4 regions of the Clostridium perfringens genome follow, and region 3 is predicted to be linked to each of the others. Evidence: riboswitches for the same ligand, from Rfam matches in the RefSeq annotation. Region 3 holds a riboswitch; each other region holds the start of a gene.

Region 1 (3,150 bases), 1.3 Mb from region 3:
GCAGAAGAAAGATTAGCTTTAAGGGCAACTGACTTTGAAGATTTCAATAAAGTTTTAACTTTAGGAAACTCTTTAGTTGAAGAAGAATATACAGCTGAGTCATGGGCTTTATTTAGTGAAGTGTTAGAAGTTGCTAATGAAGCTAACAAAAATAAAGCTGATTACACTCAAGATCAAATAAATCAAATAGTAATTGATTTAGATGCTTCAATAAAAGCTTTAGTAAAGGAAACACCAGAGGTTGATAAAACAAATTTAGGTGAATTAATAAATCAAGGTAAATCTTTACTAGAGGAATCTGTAGAAGGATTTAATGTTGGTGAATACCATAAAGGCGCTAAGGATGGATTAGCAGTTGAAATTAATAAGGCTGAAGAAGTATTTAACAAGGAAGATTCTACTGAAGAAGAAATAAATTCATCTAAGGAATCTTTAGAGGGTGCAATAGCAAGATTTAACTCTTTATTAATAGAAGAAAGTACAGGAGACTTTAATGGCAATGGAAAGATTGATATAGGAGACTTAGCAATGGTATCTAAAAACATTGGAAGTACTACTAACACTTCTCTTGATTTAAATAAAGATGGCTCTATTGATGAATATGAGATAAGCTTTATAAATCATAGAATACTAAATTAAGATAATTCAATAAGGATAAATTAGATTTATAATTTTTTAGGAATCATAAAGATGCTTAAAATCAAATTTAAAATACTAAGAATTTTAAAGAGTAGTATTTTAAAATGATTATTTGTATCTAATATGATTCCTTTTAATTTAAAACATAACTTAATAAAAATTTTTTTAAAATATTATTAGAGTCAGATTAATTTAAGATAAGTTCATTAAATTTATATGATAAACAGATAAGTTTCTTAATAATTAATATTTTATAATAATATATGAACAGGAATTATATGTTTAAAAATTACCGAAAGCCTTATATATAGCATATTTTCTAAAGAAATCTATAGAGTTTAATTGTAAATGCAATGCATATGCTATATAATGTTAAAGTATTGTAAAATTAAATATTTAGAAATAGGTTAAATAGTTACATTTGTAACTATATATTAAAAGGGAAGTTGGGTTTAAATCCCACGCGGTCCCGCCGCTGTAATAGAGGAGCTTTTTGTACTTTAAGCCACTGGAATATAATATTTTGGGAAGGCCACAAAAAGTGATGATACTTAAGCCAGAAGACCTGCCTATTTTTAAAACATCAAGATCCTACGGGAAATAGGAGGTGTTGTGCTTTGGTAAGTTATATTTTTTTAGAATTTTTATAACCTCTAGACGCAATGTCTAGGGGTTTTTTATTTCTAAGACTAAAGTTCTGATTTAACTAGAAATTAAAGTTATTCATATTTAGATTAAGTGTTATAAAGGGAAATATTTTTAGTACATATTGTTTTATTTGATGCAGAAATAGTTAAATCAAATTTTATCTTAAAATAAAAAGATGATAAATGGGAATACAAAATAAAAATATAATTTAAGGAGTAGAATTATTATGTCAAAAAAGAATCAAGTATTTATAGGATTTTTATTAATGTTCTTATTAATACCAAGAAGTGTTTCAGCTATGCATATCATGGAAGGATTTTTACAACCTAAATGGTGTATAGCATGGGGAGTTATAACTATACCATTTATAGTATTAGGATTATTCTCTATTAAAAACAAGGTTGGAAATAATCCAAGACTAAAGATTTTGTTAGCTATGGCAGGAGCTTATGCTTTTGTTCTTTCAGCATTAAAGCTTCCATCAGTTACAGGTAGTTGCTCACATCCTACAGGGGTTGGTCTTGCGGCAATATTATTTGGACCTACAGCAGCATCAGTTTTAGGACTTATCGTACTTTTATTCCAAGCATTACTTTTAGCTCATGGTGGTCTTACTACTCTTGGAGCTAATACTTTTTCAATGGCTGTAGTTGGGCCTTTAGTATCATACGGACTTTATAAATTAGTAAAAAAACTTAATGGACCAACATGGTTAGGTGTATTTTTAGCATCTGCTCTTGGAGATTTAGCAACTTACATGGTTACTTCAGTTCAATTAGGACTAGCCTTCCCAGCAGAGGTTGGAGGAGTTATGGCATCAGTTATGAAATTCATGGGTATATTTGCTGTTACTCAAGTTCCTCTAGCTATAAGTGAAGGAATATTAACAGTCATAATCTTTAATACAATAGAAAATTATGCAAAAGAAGATTTAATGGAACTTAACATTTTTTCAAAGGGGGTAAAATAATGAAAAATAAAAGAGTGTTAACTAATGTGATATTACTATTATTAGTTGTATTTATTACAATAATACCTTTCTTTGTAGCTAAAAATGGAGAGTTTGGTGGATCTGATGATCAAGCAGAAGAAGCAATAACACAAATTGATGAAAACTATGAACCATGGTTCTCACCATTATTTGAACCAGCTAGTGGAGAAATAGAAAGTTTATTATTTGCTCTTCAAGCTGCAATAGGTGCAGGGGTAATTGGCTTTGGATTAGGATATCTAAAAGGCAAAAAGAAAGTGAACGACGAAGTAAATGATAAACATAGATAAATATGCTTATGCATCTAAGTTAAAAAATATTAATCCATCGGAAAAGATGTTTTTTGCCTTAATTACTTTGTGCGTTTGTCTTTGGGCAAATAATTTTATTGTTTCTATGCTTATAATAAGTATTATGACTTTTTTAATAACAAAAGTAGGAAGAACAAAAATAAGAGTTTTTATAAAGTTAATGATGGTACCAATAGCTTTTTTAATAATTGGTATCCTAACAATTGTTGTTAGTTATTCATTAAAACAGGATACATTTTTAGTATCGTTTAAACTTTTTAATGGATGGATTGGAGTTTCAAAAAGTGGAATTATTCAAGGACTTAATATGTTCCTTAAGGTAATGGGATCTTTAAGTTGCTTATATTTTATATCCTTAACCACTCCAATGATAGATGTAATATCAGTTTTAGCTAAGCTTAAAGTACCAAGTTTTTTAATTGAGTTAATAAGCTTAGTGTACAGATTTATATTTATAATTTTAGAAACTTCAGAAATGATGTTTATATCGCAAAATTCAAGACTTGGATATAGAGATATAAAAACATCATATAAATCCTTAGGTGCTCTTGCATCAACACT
Region 2 (3,150 bases), 150 kb from region 3:
TTTTATTAAGTAAAATAATAGAGAAGTATTTTTAGGAGAATAGATTTTGGAATTTTTAGATTGGAAATTTATTTTTATAATAATAACTTTTGCTTTTATAGGCTTAATATGTATATTTAAAAGATCAAAGATTGGATTAACAGCAGCCTCAGTAGGTATTATTGGAAGTTTGATTTTATGGGGTTTTTTTAAAGTTAGTATTAAGGTTAGAAATTTCTTAGATGGAGTGGGTTTAAGTTTTAAAGATCTATTAAACTTTTTATTTGTAGTTATTACTGCAATAATAGCATTTTTAGTAATTTTTCTTTTTTTAAAGGCATTTAATAATTTTGGAAGTAAAATAAGAAAAAGATAAGACGAAAAGTCTTATCTTTTTACCATTCACCAGGATAAGCAACTATGTGTAATGTAACTTGACGTCTTCCCCAAGATATACATTCATCATGAGAGTTCATGTAAAGGTCAATAATATTTCCCTTTATAACTCCACCTGTATCTGATGCTATAGCATAACCATAACCAGGGATGTACACTTTTGATCCTAAAGGAATTACACTAGGATCAACTGCTATTGTACTTATTCCACCTGGATCTCTTACAGGTTTAAGTCCCATAGCTGTTAAGGTTCCACCACTATATGCAGTGGCTTCCATAGAAAGTGTTTTCTTATACTTGCCATCGCTACTAGGTTGGCTAGAACTATTATTACTGCTAGTAGTATTTGAAGAGTTTGCAGCATTATTTTTAGCAGCTTCCTCTGCTTTTTTAGCTTCTTCAGCTTTTAATGATTCAATTTTATTTTTAGCAGCTTGTACAGAATTGTTAGCTGCCTCTTTTACAGAATCAATGTTAAGTTGTGGTATTAATTGATTCAATGTGCTTACTGCACTTTCAAGTTCATTAATTGATGAACTTGAATTTATAACTGAAACTGAATGAGATATTAAAGACATTTCATTTTCTTTAATTACTTCTAAAACAGCCTCTTTTTGTTTATTTAATTCATCAATTTTCTTTTGTTCTTCAATTTTTTTACTATCTAAGGTTTTAAGAGATTCCTCAGTTGAAGCTTTCAATTCTTTAAGTTCAGCTTTATCTCTCTCTAACTTTTTAATATCACTATTAAGAGAATCTTTTTGCTCATCTAAACTTTGTATAAGATTTTTATCTAAAGCTGTAACCCTTGCTAAAGCGTCTATTCTTGTTATTAAATCTGATAAGTCTTCAGACTTAAGCAAGAAAACTACGGGATTCATAGAATCCTTACTTTTATACATAGCACGCATTCTTTTTCCTAAAACAGATTGTTTTTCATCTATTTCAGTTTTTAAAGTGCTTACTTTGCTTTCTGTCTCTTTTAAATTCTCTTCTGTATCTTTCATTTTAGCCTTATTATCTTCTAACTTAGCATTTAAATCTTCAATTTCATTATTAAGTTTTGACACTTGAGAGTTAAGTGAAATAACTTCATTATCTAATTGTGAATATTTTACTTTATTCTCCTGTATAGTAGATTTCTTATCATTTACTGTATCAGCAAAAACTACATGAGTAGCTGAAATACTAATTGCCATAGCAATTAATGCTGACAAAATTCTTTTTTGCATAAACTACACTCCTTTAGTTAAACTGTCCACAACTTAAGTGTATTTCATCATATATTACTGAATTATAACATAAAAGTCAAATGTAACACAAATTTAACCTTTAAAGATTTAAAATATGGTAAGAAAAAATTAACAACTTAATTATACTACAAATATAAAAAATAAGAAATTTACCCTATATTGAAATAATTAAGATTATATATTATAATTAAAAAAAATAATATTTTATATTTTTAGGTTTGATTTTAATTAAAAGGGAAAGTGGTTAAAGTCCACTACAGCCCCCGCTACTGTGATAGGATACAAGTTTCTATTTGACCACTGATTATATAAATTGGGAAGGGAGAAATGAGGATAAGCCTTAAGTCAGGATACCTGCCTAAAGATCATGAACTAAGCTTCGGAGGGAAGAGATTAGTACTTATTTGTTCATAATTTTGAGGAATAATTACTTTGATTTGTAAGCATCTGTTCTTTGTAGCACAGATGCTTTTTATTTTTAAATTTTAGAGGTGAAATATGAAAAAAGCTATATTAGTAGTAAGTTTTGGAACAAGTCATTTAGACGCATTAAATAATTCTATAAAGAAAATAGAAGATTCAATACAGGAAAACTTTAAAGAATATGATGTTTTTAGAAGTTTTACATCACATATGATAGTAAGAAAACTTAAAGAAAAACATAACATGGAAGTATTATTTCCAGAGGATGCTTTAAAGAAATTAGGAGAGGAAGGATATGAGGAAGTTATAGTTCAACCACTTCATATTATTCCAGGAGAAGAGTTTGATTATATAAAGCATATGGTAAAGGAATATGAACCATGCTTTAAAAAGATAGAAATAGGAAGACCAATATTCCATTATGAAGGTTTTGAATCAGGTCCAGATGATTATTCATATTTCGTAGATACAATGAAAGATTTAATAGAAAAGAATTCTCCATGTGTATTTGTTGGACATGGTAGTGCTCATCCATCAAATGCTGTTTATGGATGTTTACAATCTGTTTTAATAGATAAGGACTATGAAGATGTTTTTGTAGGAACTGTAGAAGGGTATCCTAATTTTTCAAATGTCTTAAAGAAAGCTAAGAAGAAAGATATAAAAGAAATAACAATAATTCCTTTAATGGTTGTAGCTGGAGATCATGCTAAAAATGATATGGCTTCAGATGAAGAAGATTCATGGAAGAGCAGATTTGAAAGTGAAGGAATAAAGGCTAATGTTATTTTAAAAGGCTTAGGAGAATACGAAGAGTTTGGAAATTTATACATAGATAGAATTAATGATGTTATTAATGGTACATATAAAGGACTTGGAGAAACTAAAAAGAAGAAACATAGAAGGGAAATGAAATAATGGATTACATGAAAAGCCCTATGGGAATTGAAAAAAGAAGTTTTGAAATTATAGGTTCTGAAATGCATGAACATAATTTTTCAGAAGAGGAATTACAAATAGTAAAAAGAGTTATACATACTACTGCGGATTTTGAATATCAAGATTTAATAGAAATAAGTGAAGGTGCTATAGAGGCAGG
Region 3 (3,150 bases):
TTTATGTTAAAAGATAAATTATGTATAACCTCATTACCATCATATCCACAACATAAATTTTTAACTTCTAGCAAAATATCACCTACTTCTTTTTCCAAAGTATAGATATGCAAAAAATGGTGCTCCAATTAATGCCGTAATTGCTCCAACTGGTAATTCTGATGGGGCAATTAATGTCCTTGAAACTAAATCTGTTAATACCATTAAAGTTCCTCCAAGTATAATACACATTGGAATTACTATCTTATGACTAGCTCCAAATATTTTTCTAACTATATGAGGAGTAATAAGATCAATAAATCCTATAACACCACTTAAAGCTACGGCACTTCCAGTTAAAATTGCCACTGAAACAAGTAGTGTCTTTTTCACCTTTTTAGTTTCAACTCCTATTGCCTTTGCTCCATCTTCTCCAAAGCTTAAGATGTCCATTTCCCTTGTATATCTTACAGCCATAAAAATTCCAATTATTAAAAATGGAATTCCAGCCAAAACATATGACCAACTCTTCATAGCAAATGATCCCATTTGCCACATTGTAATAGCCTTTAAATCTTCACTGCATATAGATGTTACAGTTGTTAACATTGCACTAGTAAAAAGTGATAACACCATACCAGCTAATATTACTGTATTATTTGAAAGCCCTCTATCAACTTTATTAGAAAAGATAATAACAGCAAAAACAGTTAAAACTCCACATAAAAATCCTATAATAGGCATAGCTAAATTTCCTATTACAGGAATTGAAATTCCAAGAACTATGTATATTCCAACTCCTAGGGAAGCTCCTGATGAAACTCCTAGAGTATATGGTGATGCTAATGGATTCTTTAATATAGATTGAATTATGGCTCCACTAACTGCAAGAGAAGCTCCAACTCCAAAAGCTAATAATACCCTTGGTAATCTAATTACCCAAATAATTGCTACGTCCTCTGGTTTTATACCAGTTCTAAGAGGAATATTAAAAATTTTATTCCCAACTATAGAAATAGTATCCCATATATTAATATTGGAACTTCCTATGGAAGTTCCAATACAGAGTACTAATATTACTAATGGAATAGCTAGTAATATTAGTAGTTTTCTTTTTTTAGATTCCTGCATATTGTTCTGGATAAATATCCTTTGCCATTTGTTTTAATACATTTACCACGTATTGACTTCCACGTGATGATGCATTATTGTCTACTAAGAATATTTTATTATCCTTAACAGCAGTTATTGTATTCCAACCTGGACGTTTAGCAATTAAATCTGTAGCATTTTCAATATAACTTTCATTTGTTAAAATTACATCTGGGTTTGCTTTTATAACAGCTTCTTCACTTGGAGAAATCCAACCCTTTTCATTACCAAATATGTTTTCTGCTCCAATTATAGTTAATAAGTTATTTAAGAAAGTATCACTTCCAAAGCTATAAAGTTTTGAACCTGATCCAATTTCAAAGTAAACAGTTTTCTTATCTTTTATAGTTTCACCTATAGCTTTTATTTTATCTACTTCACTTTTCATTGAATCAACCATTTTCTTTCCTTCAGCTTCTGTTCCAGTTAACTTAGCTAAGAAATTGATATCTTCATATATTCCATCTATACTATCACTAGTTGGAATATAAACTACAGGTATTCCTGCATCCTTTAAAGCCTTAAATGGATCTTCTTTTCCTGTTCTATTGTGCCCTGAAGCTATTATCACATCTGGCTTAAGAGCTACTATAGTCTCTGCATCTGGATTTCTAAAGTCTATTTTAGGAATATCAGGATTTAATCCTTTTACATCTGCCGAATATTTATCAACACCAACTATTTTATCACCTAGTCCTAAACCTACTAATATCTCTGTATTAGATGGAGCTGTTGATATTATTCTTTCAATCTTTTTAGGTACTGTAAATTCAGTTCCTTCCATATCTTTCATTGTTACTGTTTTACTTCCACATCCAGTAAACATAAGTAATGCCATCATGGTTATCATTACTAAAGAAATTACTTTTTTAAAGTTTCTCATATTCTTCCTCCACTTTCACCTTTATAAATTCTTAAGTTATATGAAGGATTCCTATTTGATTTTATTTAATGATTTTAATATGTATTTTTTTAATATTGCTAAGCATCCCTTACAATCTATAAAAGCAAATCTGAACTTTCCTAAATTAAGCTTAAATCATCATAAATCAAATTTCTCTTTCATAAAACTTAACAATTAAAATATTTGAGGCTTAAATTAATACGTATAAAATAAAAAAACATACCATTTTAAGAAGGTATGTTAAGCATATTTAAATCATACGCACCCTATTATCCTACCCTCAGAAGATAATAGTACTTAAATAAAAGGCAGGTATCCCGACTTTGCTTCTTCCTCCATCTCGTCTTCCCACACAAAAAATGCAGTGACATATTGAGATTTTGTCTGCTTCACGGTTACTGAGGTAGTTGAAGACTTTAACTTCATTCCCTATTAAGCGAAAATCACACCAATTATTAGTTAATCAACTTGATTATATTATTATATTTTATCATTGTCAAACTTCTTAATTTAATATAAAACCTATTAATAATAAAAGTAATAGTATAAGGCTTATTTTAAAACCTTTGAAAGTTCTTCTAAAAGCTTTTTGTTTTCTTCCCTTGTTCTAACTGCCACCCTATAGAAGCTATGGTCTAAGCCAATATAATTACTACAACTTCTTATTATAATACCTCTTCTAATTAATTCTTCTCTTAAATTTATATTTTTATTCAATTTAAAAAATATAAAATTTACTGCACCTTTAAAAGTAGTAATATCTTTAAAATTTTCTAGGCCATTATATAAAAATTCATTTTCTTTTTTTATGTAAGCTACGCTGTTTTTAATATACTTAACATCTTTTAATGCTTCTCTTCCTGCATAGTCTGCTACGGTATTTACACTCCAAGGAGTTCCTACTGAATTTATTTTTTCTATAAAATTATTATTAGAACTTAATCCATAACCTAATCTTATTCCAGGAAAGGCAAATAATTTAGTTAAAGATTTTACTATAATTAAATTTTGGAAATTATCAAGTTCTTTAATAAGAGAGTATCTATAATTATCTTCAACAAAGTCTAAGAAAGATTCATCAAAAACAACTGTAATATTCATTTTTTTTGCTTTTT
Region 4 (3,150 bases), 290 kb from region 3:
AAGAGGGATACAAAGTTATATCTATACATATATCATCTAATATGAGTGGTACTTATCAATCAGCATGTTTAGCTAAAGCTGAGTTAGAAAGTGATGATATAGTTGTAATAGATTCAAGAAATGTAACAGTTGGACTTGGATTAATTGTATTAAAAGCAGCTAGATTAATAGAATCAGGAATAACTTTAGAGGATTTAGAAAAAGAAATTTTAGAATACAGGAATCATATTAAAAGTACTATAGCCTTTGAAAGTTTGGACAACTTAGTAAGAGGGGGAAGACTTTCAAAAGGGAAAGCTTTATTTGTTAATGCCTTAGGCATAAAACTTATGCTTAATGTACTAGATGGGGAAATGAATGTTCAAGGAAAAATAAGAGGAACTAAAAAGATGGTAAAGGCTATGATTGAACAATTTGATTCAATCCCTAAAAAAGAAGGAGAGCCTATTATATTAGTTGAACTTGAAAATGAGGACATTTACTTACCTATAAAGGAATATTTAGAAAATAATAATATTGAATATTTAAAACTTCCTCTAGGATGTTCAGTAGCAATTCATTCTGGTCCTAAAGTTTGTGCATTATTTTATGTAGAAGAATATTAAAAGAAACTCCTAAGGGAGTTTCTTTTTTTTACATAAATTTTCTTACTTAAAGAAATAATAATTTTGACTAAAAAAATAGGAGGACTAAAAATGAAATTAAAAAAAACGTTTAAAGTTTTGGCTTTGCTTTTAGGAGTAACTTCAATAATTGCTGGGTGTGGTGCAAACAATTCATCAGCTTTAAAAAAAGTAGATGTTATAGAAAAACAAGTTTATAATTTTGCTTTAGTAAAAGATGACTTTTCTAATGAGGAAAATTATTTTACTGACTTAGCTGTAGATGGATTAGAGAGAATAAAAAAAGAATATGGTGCTAGAATAGAAGTTTTTGATACTAATTCATCAGAGGATTATGAGAAGAGACTTAGAGAAGCAGCTCAAAATAATGACTTAACTTTTGCTTCAGCCTTTAAATTTCTAGAGAGTTTAAATAATGTGGCTAAAGATTATCCAGATAAAAACTTTGCTATAGTAGATACTGTATCAGACCTTCCAAATGTAAAATCTATAGATTTTAAGGATGAAGAAGGTGCATTTCTAATGGGAATAATAGCTGGTAATACTACTAAAACAAACAAGGTAGGTTTTATAGGTGCAATAAAGGAAGAATTAATAGAAACATTTTTATCAGGATTTATGGCTGGACTAAAGGTTTCAAATGAGGAAGCCTATAAAAATATAAGAAAAGGAAATTTAGTTCAGTACATAGGAAACTTTAATGATCAAAAGAAAGCAAATGATATAGCTAAAAAAATGTATGATGAAGGGGCAGATATAATATTTGAATCAGCAGGAGAAGCTGGAAAAGGACTTTTTAAAGCTGCTAAGGAAAAAGGAAAGTATGCTATTGGAGCTGATATTGATTGGGCAGAAAGATTTCCAGAGTATGCTGATGTTATATTATCATCAATGATAAAGAATCTAGATGATGCAGTATATACTACAGCAAAAGAAGTTATAAATAGTGATTTTAAAGCTGGCCCAAAGAATAAAATGGAAATAGGGCTTAAGGATAATGGAATTGAGATAGCTAAGACAACAAGCAATTTAGTTTCTAAAGAAGTTTTAGATAAAGTAGAACAATATAGAACTTCTATTATACAGGGAGAATTTAATGTGCCAAAGACCTTAGATGAGGTTGAAAATTTTAATATTAAGTAAAAGCAATATAAATATGAAGGTTGACAAAAGGTATATAAGTGTGTAATTATAAAGTGAAAATAAAATAAGAGCATTAGGTGCTTAGTAACTTAATAGGGAAAGTTAAAAACTGCAGCCCCCGCTACTGTTGATAAGGACGAGAACAAAAAGCCACTGTGATAAATAGTCATGGAAAGGATTGTTTTAGGATGATTTATTAGCCAGGAGACCTGCCTAGTATGCTATTCTTATTGTTTCGGAGGGAAGCATTATATAAGTTTAAAAGTATGTAAATTATTTTAACTGGTGGGGATAGTTATCCGTACCAGTTTTTTATTTTGAAAAAATATTTACAGAAAGAATGAGTATAAGCTTTTCTAAAGATTAATTAGAAATAGAGATTTCTAATTAAAAATTTTAACTCTATTTAATTAAGGATCAATTATTCTAAGGTTATACAAAGATATTATGTTTTAGTATAATTATGAAAAATTGAAATTATAATTTATGTTTTGTTGGGTATGAAATTTTATTTAATATTAAAAGTATAACTTACTAGTTAATAGATGCCTTATAATGTAGAGAGAAGGAAAATAATATTAATTAGGAGGGTAAAATAATTATGAATTTTACTAAGGAAAAAAAGAGATTAGATGTTAAGAGTTTGTGTTTTTCAGCTATACTTATAGCAATAAGTGTTATATTAGCTAACTTCCCTATATTCTCTAGTATAGCATTAGATTCAATGCCAGCTTTTGTTGGGGGAATAATAATATCACCTGTAGTTGGAGGAATAATAGGACTTTTAGCTCATTTATTTGTAGCTTTAAGAACAGGATTTCCTTTAAGTTTACCAGTACATATTTTAGTAGCATTAGAAATGTTTGTTGTTGTATACATAACATCAATAATATTTAACAGAGGAAAAGTAATTTTAGCAGGAATTGTTGGTACTCTTTTAAATGGAATAGGATTTACTTTTATAACAGGAGTATTTATGTATTTTGTTTTAGGAGGAATGAATCCTGTAGACTTTTTAAAACTTTTAGGATTACCACTTACTTTAGCAAGCTTAGTTAATATAGTTATAGCATTTATAGTAAGTAAGGGATTAAAAAATGCAAATATACAAGTTTAGAGACTTAACTGTATTAGAAAATGAAAAAAATAAACTAGTAATAGCTTGCGATAGTTGTGGTGGAATTGGTGAAAATGAAGGAGACTTTGTAAAAGCCGAAAATGAGATTGTATCATATTTCTCAGCTAGAGTATGTCTTTTTGAGCTTTTAGCTTTTAGGGCAAAACCATTAGTAATAGTTAATAACTTGGGTATGTCTATGAATAATGGAGGAGAAAAAATAATACAAGGAATCAATAGAGCCATAAAAGAGTATAATGCTGAGGA

Evidence for each region. Region 3 has a riboswitch for cobalamin ahead of I6G60_RS10005 (ABC transporter substrate-binding protein). Riboswitches for the same ligand answer to the same signal wherever they lie in the genome.
Region 1: it holds a riboswitch for cobalamin, as region 3 does, so the genes downstream of both, I6G60_RS00595 (energy-coupling factor ABC transporter permease) here and I6G60_RS10005 (ABC transporter substrate-binding protein) in region 3, are expected to answer to the same signal.
Region 2: it holds a riboswitch for cobalamin, as region 3 does, so the genes downstream of both, I6G60_RS09290 (sirohydrochlorin cobaltochelatase) here and I6G60_RS10005 (ABC transporter substrate-binding protein) in region 3, are expected to answer to the same signal.
Region 4: it holds a riboswitch for cobalamin, as region 3 does, so the genes downstream of both, I6G60_RS08835 (ECF transporter S component) here and I6G60_RS10005 (ABC transporter substrate-binding protein) in region 3, are expected to answer to the same signal.

Annotation. Positions count from the first base shown of each region.
Region 1 covers NZ_CP065681.1:69,473-72,622, reverse strand. The annotation lists gene nagH (hyaluronoglucosaminidase) at 1-639, shown strand, start outside; cobalamin riboswitch at 1,027-1,226, shown strand; gene I6G60_RS00595 (energy-coupling factor ABC transporter permease) at 1,514-2,257, shown strand; gene I6G60_RS00590 (energy-coupling factor ABC transporter substrate-binding protein) at 2,257-2,568, shown strand; gene cbiQ (cobalt ECF transporter T component CbiQ) at 2,552-3,150, shown strand, end outside.
Region 2 covers NZ_CP065681.1:1,954,866-1,958,015, forward strand. The annotation lists gene I6G60_RS09280 (hypothetical protein) at 47-355, shown strand; gene I6G60_RS09285 (3D domain-containing protein) at 375-1,607, opposite strand; cobalamin riboswitch at 1,826-2,004, shown strand; gene I6G60_RS09290 (sirohydrochlorin cobaltochelatase) at 2,127-2,969, shown strand; gene I6G60_RS09295 (precorrin-8X methylmutase) at 2,969-3,150, shown strand, end outside.
Region 3 covers NZ_CP065681.1:2,107,371-2,110,520, forward strand. The annotation lists gene I6G60_RS09995 (ABC transporter ATP-binding protein) at 1-74, opposite strand, end outside; gene I6G60_RS10000 (FecCD family ABC transporter permease) at 79-1,110, opposite strand; gene I6G60_RS10005 (ABC transporter substrate-binding protein) at 1,097-2,014, opposite strand; cobalamin riboswitch at 2,326-2,503, opposite strand; gene cobD (threonine-phosphate decarboxylase CobD) at 2,588-3,150, opposite strand, start outside.
Region 4 covers NZ_CP065681.1:1,819,651-1,822,800, forward strand. The annotation lists gene I6G60_RS08825 (DegV family protein) at 1-605, shown strand, start outside; gene I6G60_RS08830 (BMP family lipoprotein) at 696-1,766, shown strand; cobalamin riboswitch at 1,825-1,997, shown strand; gene I6G60_RS08835 (ECF transporter S component) at 2,368-2,883, shown strand; gene I6G60_RS08840 (hypothetical protein) at 2,864-3,150, shown strand, end outside.